2 linked regions of the Beijerinckia sp. 28-YEA-48 genome follow. The protein of the gene in region 2 interacts with the protein of the main gene of each other region in a pairwise test. Links are inferred from orthologs where the notes say so. Each region holds a gene or a part of one and is shown on either strand. Other genes may lie near its edges.

Region 1 (3,125 bases), 630 kb from region 2 along the record:
TGGTTTTCGTCCATGCGCACGTAATAGAGGGTTTTTGAATCCGCGCTCCACACGATCGAGCCGTCGGTGTCGGTGATCTTCTCGCGCCGATCCTTATCTTTGCCGGCTTCGCGGATGCGAATGACAAAATATTCCGAGCCCTTCGTATCCGCCGACCAGGCCATACGGCTATGGTCGGGCGAATGTTCAGTCGCTTCGATGTCGAAGAACGGCTTGCCTTTGCCGAGTTTCTCGCCGTCGATGAGAATCTGTTCCTTGCCGCCGTCACGGGGCCTACGGCAGGCCAGCGGATGTTGGCCGCCTTTGCGATAGCGATCGTAGTAAAGCCAAGGACCGTCGGGGGCGGGGACCTGCGAGTCGTCTTCCTTGATACGCCCGCGCATTTCCTTGACGAGCTGTTTGCGCAGCGTCTTCACCGGCGCCAGTACGGCCTCGGCATATTTGTTTTCCGTCTCAAGAAAAGCGCGGATCTTCTTTGGCAATTTGGCTGGCGTTTTCAGCACGGCCTTCCAATTGTCGGCGCGCAGCCAGGCAAAATCATCGGCGATCGTCTGGCCGTGAAAGGTTCGGGCCAGCGGCACGCGCTGTGGTGGCGCGGGAGCCGGCCGTGCCTTGCGTTTGGGCTCGGTTTTCGAAGCCTTTTTGGCGACCTTGGCGCCGAGGGCGTTCGATTTACGGCTAGATTGTTGATCTGACGGTTTCTTCATGGGCCACCCTTGAGTCCCATCCTTGATAGCAGAAGCGCGCCGCGTCTTCGGCTGTCGCTTTTGGTAATCCACGACCTCGAGACTGGATTGATAAATCTACGTATGTATATGTATCATCAAAGTAATGCGCCATTTACAGTGTGTCGAATAACGATGGATTGCTGAGATTTGTGTTACGCGACTAAAAACTGCACTCTTGTTTGCTTAGTATATTGCCATGAATGCCAGTTTGTGCTTTGGGTAGTACAAGTCTATTACACGCGCCCCATTGATTCTTTGAATGTTATTCAGGTGGAAAGTCTCATGAACGATTCCGATAGCTCCAATTTCATCGAGCTCGCAGCCGATATTGTGTCGGCTTATGTCGGTAATAATCCAGTTCCGATGACGGAATTGCCAAATCTAATTGCAGAAGTTCACGCTGCCCTGCAGCGCATTGGCGGTTCGTCTGTGGCCAAGGTCGTCGAGCCGCCCAAGCCGGCGGTTTCGGCCCGTCGTTCCATCCATGATGATTACATCATCTGCTTGGAGGACGGAAAGCGCTTCAAATCGCTGCGGCGGCATTTGCGCTCGCAGTACAACATGAGCCCCGAGCAATATCGCGAGAAATGGGGTTTGCCGAACGATTATCCGATGGTTGCGCCCAATTATGCCAAGGCCCGCTCGCTGTTGGCGAAGGAAATGGGTCTCGGTCAGCAGCGCCGCGGCGCTCGGTAAAGCTTCGCTATACTGTCTTTCGAAAGCCGCCGTGGATCACGGCGGCTTTTTTATTGGCGGCTATTCAGGATCAAGCCGCCGCCAGCGCTGCCGTCGCTTCGCGCCGGATACGCTCGACCATGGCGCGCACGCCGTTGGAGCGCTGCGGGGTGAGATGTTCGATCAGGCCGAGTTGACGAAAAATCGCCAGAGCATCGGTGCCGATGATGTCGCGGGCGCTGTGGCCCGAATAGATCGACAGGATGATGGCAACGAGACCGCGCACGATATGAGCGTCGCTGTCGGCCAGAAAACTCAACACAGGTCCGTTGGCGCCGTCGGTGAGGTGTGTCTGCAGCCAGACCTGGCTGGCGCAGCCATGCACCTTGTTGGCTGCGTTATGGGCGTCTTCGGGCAGGGGATCGAGCGTCCGTCCTAGATCGATGACGTACCGGTAGCGATCCTCCCAGTCGTCGATCAGCTCAAAATCCTCAATGATGGTCTGCAGGCTGGTGGCCATGGGCACGAATTGTCCTTTCATGGCCTATATGGAAGAGCCGGCGGGCTGGCGCCAGCGACAAATCGCGGTGGTTTTCGATATTTTTTGCCAAAACGAGCCTTTGCGGCCGATTTTAGCGCAGTGGCCGCCCAGTTTGATCGGCGAGCAGTTGTGCCGCATCGGCCTCGATCAGCGATTCGATGGTCAGCACTTTGCTGGCTTTGGCCGCCATATCGAGGCAGGAGCGCGGCGAGGATTGGCAGAAGCGGCTGATTTCGCCAGGGATCGTGTCCGCGGCCTGCCGCACCAGGGCGGTGGCGGCCTCGCGCGGGCCGGTCACGGTGCCGCCGTCGCCGCTCCAGGGGATCCAGGAGAAGGTCAGACCAAGCCAGAATACACTGCGCGCAAGGAAGAACATTTGAGCTCTCTGCACCGCCACAACAGCGGACCTCGCGACTATGGCGGGGACACTTCAAATTGACGTCAAATCCTTCGCGCAAATCCGATACGTCGCGGCAATGCTCTGTTCACCATGGTGGCGTGGAACCGCGCTAAATCGGCAACGTCTTCTAAACCATGCAGGCAGTTTTCAGCCGTCAGACGTCCAAAATCCGTCGCTGGAAAGGCTTTTCGACCGTCGGGGCCGTCGCGGTTTAGGGTTCAATAAGATCGCCTTGCGAAGGTGCCCCATGCCGCCGATCGGGGCGGCGTTGGCTTACGAGTAGCGGTGTGTCCTTCCTCAACGGATTGTGGGATCGGATCGGTGGACTGGTGCACGCAAGTGTGACCCAGCCGATCGATCACATCGGCCATCGCCTTTTCATTGCCAGCCGTCTTCTGCTCGGCGCGATGGGCCTTGCCTTCGTGCCCGTTTATTTGGCGCTTTATGGTGCGCCGTCCTTGTGGGACACCGCGTTGCTGGCGTTGCTGCTGGTGCCGCCTTTCACTGCGATGATCGTCTCGACGACGGGGCGACTGCTGTTGTGCCAAGTCATTTCGGCAGCGGCTATGCTCGCTTTCGCCGCTCTGCTCGGTTTTAAATCCAGCTCGCTCTTCAGCGTCGCGGCGGTGTGGCTCATCCTGGTGCCGCTGGAAGCAATGTTCGCCACGCACGCCCGGCTGATCCTTGCGAGCTGCATCGGCTCTATCGCCACGCTCGTCGGTCTCCATGTCGCCAGGCTCAATCACTGGATGGGGGCAGCCAATCCGTCCCAGGATCATAT
Region 2 (3,322 bases):
AGCAGGTAATAAGACATCGAGTGTTGCCGACCGTGCTTGGTCTCATAGGTAAAGGCCGGCAGGCTCGCGGCCTCGAACTGCGGCAGGCTCTCCGCATCGACCTTGAGATAGACTTCGCCGCCGGCTTCCAGCGCGAACATCAGGCCATCGGCATAAATGCCGTGGCCGCCAAACATGCGCTTGATGGCGACGGGGCCAAAGGGACGGAACAGATCTTCGAGTTCCGTCTGCCCTGACATGGTCAGTCGTCGAGCTTGGCCGGCGTCAGCGCGACGCTCTCGCCACAGCCGCAGGCCGAGGTCTGGTTGGGATTGTTGAAGACGAAGCCTGACGACAGCTTGTCGATCTTGAAATCCATTTCAGTGCCGAGGAGGAACAGCACCGCTTTGGGATCGACGATGACCTTGACGCCCTTGGCCTCGACCACTTCGTCGAAACGGCCAATCTCGTTGGTCCAATCCATCGTGTAAGACATGCCGGCGCAACCGCCGTTCTTAACGCCGACGCGCAGAGCGGCCACCGGCGTTTCAGCTTGGATCATGATCTCGCGAACGCGCTCGGCAGCGGCGTCCGTCAATGTCATCACCTTGGGTCTCGGCCTCGCGGCCACTGTTGCATTCACCATTTCATCCTCCGGCCGGGTTCAAGGCCCGGGGAAAGAATCTCACGCTTAATATAGGGAGCCATTGAGCCGATGTCAGGGCCTATGATTTAGACCTTTCATCGTTCAAAACTGCCCCTCACCACATATCGAGGGCGACTTTGGCCTCGTCCGACATGCGGCTCTGATCCCAAGCCGGATCGAAAACCATCGAGACATTGACGCCGGACACGCCGTTCACGGTCGAGACCGCATCCTCGACCCATTTCGGCATTTCACCAGCCACCGGGCAGCCCGGCGCCGTCAGCGTCATGTCGATCTCGACCTGGCGGCTTTCACCCACCGCCACTTTATAGATCAGGCCAAGTTCGTAGATATCGACCGGGATTTCCGGGTCGAACACGGTTTTCAACGCCGCAATGATATCCTCGGTGAGCCGCTCCAGCTCTTCCGGCGGGATGCCCGGATCGAGCGTCAGATCCGGCCGGTTCGGCTGGTCTTCGCTGTCCTGCTTCTGGGCGGGCAAGGTATTGGTCATCGGACACCTTCTGCGAGCAGATCTACTATAAAAATAAGGCTTTCTAAGAGCTACGAAAACATGGACTGCGCTTTCAGCAGCGCTTCGGCCAAAGCATCGACCTCGTCCATCGTGTTGTACAGACCGAATGAGGCACGACACGTGGACGTGACGCCATAGCGGCTCAGGAGCGGCATGGCGCAATGGGTGCCGGCCCGCACGGCAACGCCGGCCCGGTCGATGACCGTGGCGACGTCATGGGCATGGGCGCCCTTCATCTCGAAGGAAATGATCGCGCCCCGCTCCCGCGCCCGGCCGAAAATGCGCAGGGAATTGATGCGCGACAGGCGCTCCAGCGCATAGTCGCACAGGGCGTCCTCATGGGCGCGGATAGCGTCGCGGCCGAGCCCATCCATATAGTCGAGCGCGGCGCCAAGCCCGATGGCCTGGACGATCGGCGGCGTGCCGGCCTCGAAGCGATGCGGCGGCTCGTTATAGGTGACGGTGTCCATGCTCACCGTCTCGATCATCTCGCCGCCGCCTTCGAACGGCGGCAGGGCTTCCAGCCACTTGCGCTTGCCGTAGAGCACGCCGATGCCCGTCGGGCCATAAAGCTTGTGGCCGGTGACGATGTAGAAATCGGCATCGAGGTCGCGCACGTCGACGTTCAGATGCACGGCGCCCTGCGAGCCATCGATCAGCACCGGAATGCCGCGCGCATGGGCGATCTCGATCACCTTCTTGATCGGCACGATGGTGCCGAGCACGTTCGACATATGGGTGATCGCGACAATCTTGGTGCGCGGCGTCAGCGCCTTCTCGAACTCATCGAGCAGGAAATTGCCGTCGTCGTCGATGCCCACCCATTTCAGCACGGCGCCATTGCGCTCGCGATGGAAATGCCAGGGCACGATGTTGGAGTGATGCTCCATGATCGACAGGACGATCTCATCGCCCGGGCCGATATGGGCCCGACCGAAGGAGCTGGCGACCAGGTTCAGCGCCTGGGTGGCGCTGCGGGTGAAGATGATCTCTTCGGTCGAGCCCGCATTGAGAAAAGCCCGCGTGCGCTCGCGCGCCGTCTCATAGGCTTCCGTCGCCGCATTGGCGAGGTAATGCAGGCCACGATGGACGTTGGCATATTCATGCTCATAGGCATGGCGCATGCGGTCGAGCACCTGACGCGGCTTCTGGGCCGAGGCGCCATTGTCGAGATAGACAAGCGGCTTGCCATAGGGACGCTCGTTCAGGATCGGAAAATCCTGACGCACTTTCATGACGTCGTAAGGCTGCACCCGCGTATTCATGATTTCACGCGCTGCGCGAGCCAGGCGCGCACCTTATCCATGAGCTGTTCACGCACCAGTTCATCGCCCACCCGGTCGATGGCTTCTCCAGCGAACGCTTCGAGCAGCAGCGCCTCGGCCTCGGCCGGCGGAATGCCACGCGCATGGGCATAGAAGAGATGATTTTCGTTCAAGGAGCCGCAGGTGGCGCCATGGCCGCAGATCACGTCGTCGGCGAAGATTTCCAACTCCGGCTTGTTGTTCATCGCCGCCGTGTCGGACAGCAGGATGGTCTGCGATTTCATGCCGCCGTCGGTCTTCTGCGCATTGGGCTGCACAACGATCTTGCCCTGAAAAACGCCCGTCGCCGCATCATCGACAATGTAGCGATAGAATTCGCGGCTCTCGCAGCGCGGCGCGGTGTGATCGACCACCAGGGTCGTGTCCGCGTGCTGGCGGTCGCGCAGCAGCGTGGCGCCATGGAGGCCAATCTTGGCGTGCTCGCCGAGGCTGCGCAGGAAAATCTGATGGCGCGAAACGCCAGCGCCCGACGACAGTGAGAACGACTGGAAAGTGGCGCGCGCGGCCAGCTCGACGCCTAATGTCGACAGGCTGAGCGCGCGGTTGCCCGCTTCATTGACCCGCACATGTTCGACGCGCGCCGACGGCGCGACATGGAATTCGATCAGCGCGTGGGTCTGATAGCTGAGCTCATCGGGACCGCGATGGGTTTCGAGGACGAGCACATCGGCGCCCTCGACCACTTCGATCACCAGATGGGGAAATGTCGAGAAAGCCTCTGCGCCGATCTCGCGGAAATCGAGATGGACGACGCTGCGATGGGCCGGCGGCACGCGCAAAGTCGTGGTGCGCCCGGCGAAGGCACGATGCAAGGCCACGGCCCCGTCATCGCCATAG

The links.
Region 1: the proteins of BLW50_RS10155 (region 2) and BLW50_RS13070 interact in binary tests that used the Escherichia coli proteins (3 or more experiments, as listed by UniProt). The link is inferred for Beijerinckia sp. 28-YEA-48 from one-to-one orthologs.

Annotation. Positions count from the first base shown.
Region 1 is NZ_FNSI01000001.1:2,781,027-2,784,151, reverse strand. What follows is about bases 210-3,012. They hold BLW50_RS13070 (SufE family protein), read right to left. Parts: upstream 1,924-3,012; coding sequence 1,495-1,923; downstream 210-1,494. Other genes in these bases: BLW50_RS13060 (PAS domain-containing sensor histidine kinase), read left to right, coding at 2,632-3,012; BLW50_RS13065 (hypothetical protein), read right to left, coding at 2,036-2,320; BLW50_RS13075 (Ros/MucR family transcriptional regulator), read left to right, coding at 1,011-1,424; BLW50_RS13080 (S9 family peptidase), read right to left, coding at 210-707. Outside these bases: more of BLW50_RS13080, read right to left, coding at 1-209; more of BLW50_RS13060, read left to right, coding at 3,013-3,125. UniProt on the Escherichia coli protein: Participates in cysteine desulfuration mediated by SufS. Cysteine desulfuration mobilizes sulfur from L-cysteine to yield L-alanine and constitutes an essential step in sulfur metabolism for biosynthesis of a variety of sulfur-containing biomolecules.
Region 2 is NZ_FNSI01000001.1:2,146,908-2,150,229, forward strand. What follows is about bases 308-3,307. They hold BLW50_RS10155 (cysteine desulfurase), read right to left. Parts: upstream 2,426-3,307; coding sequence 1,190-2,425; downstream 308-1,189. Other genes in these bases: BLW50_RS10145 (HesB/IscA family protein), read right to left, coding at 308-625; BLW50_RS10150 (SUF system Fe-S cluster assembly protein), read right to left, coding at 741-1,139; sufD (Fe-S cluster assembly protein SufD), read right to left, coding at 2,422-3,307. In the rest of the region: BLW50_RS10140 (TfoX/Sxy family protein), read right to left, coding at 1-239; more of BLW50_RS10145, read right to left, coding at 242-307; more of sufD, read right to left, coding at 3,308-3,322. UniProt on the Escherichia coli protein: Cysteine desulfurases mobilize the sulfur from L-cysteine to yield L-alanine, an essential step in sulfur metabolism for biosynthesis of a variety of sulfur-containing biomolecules.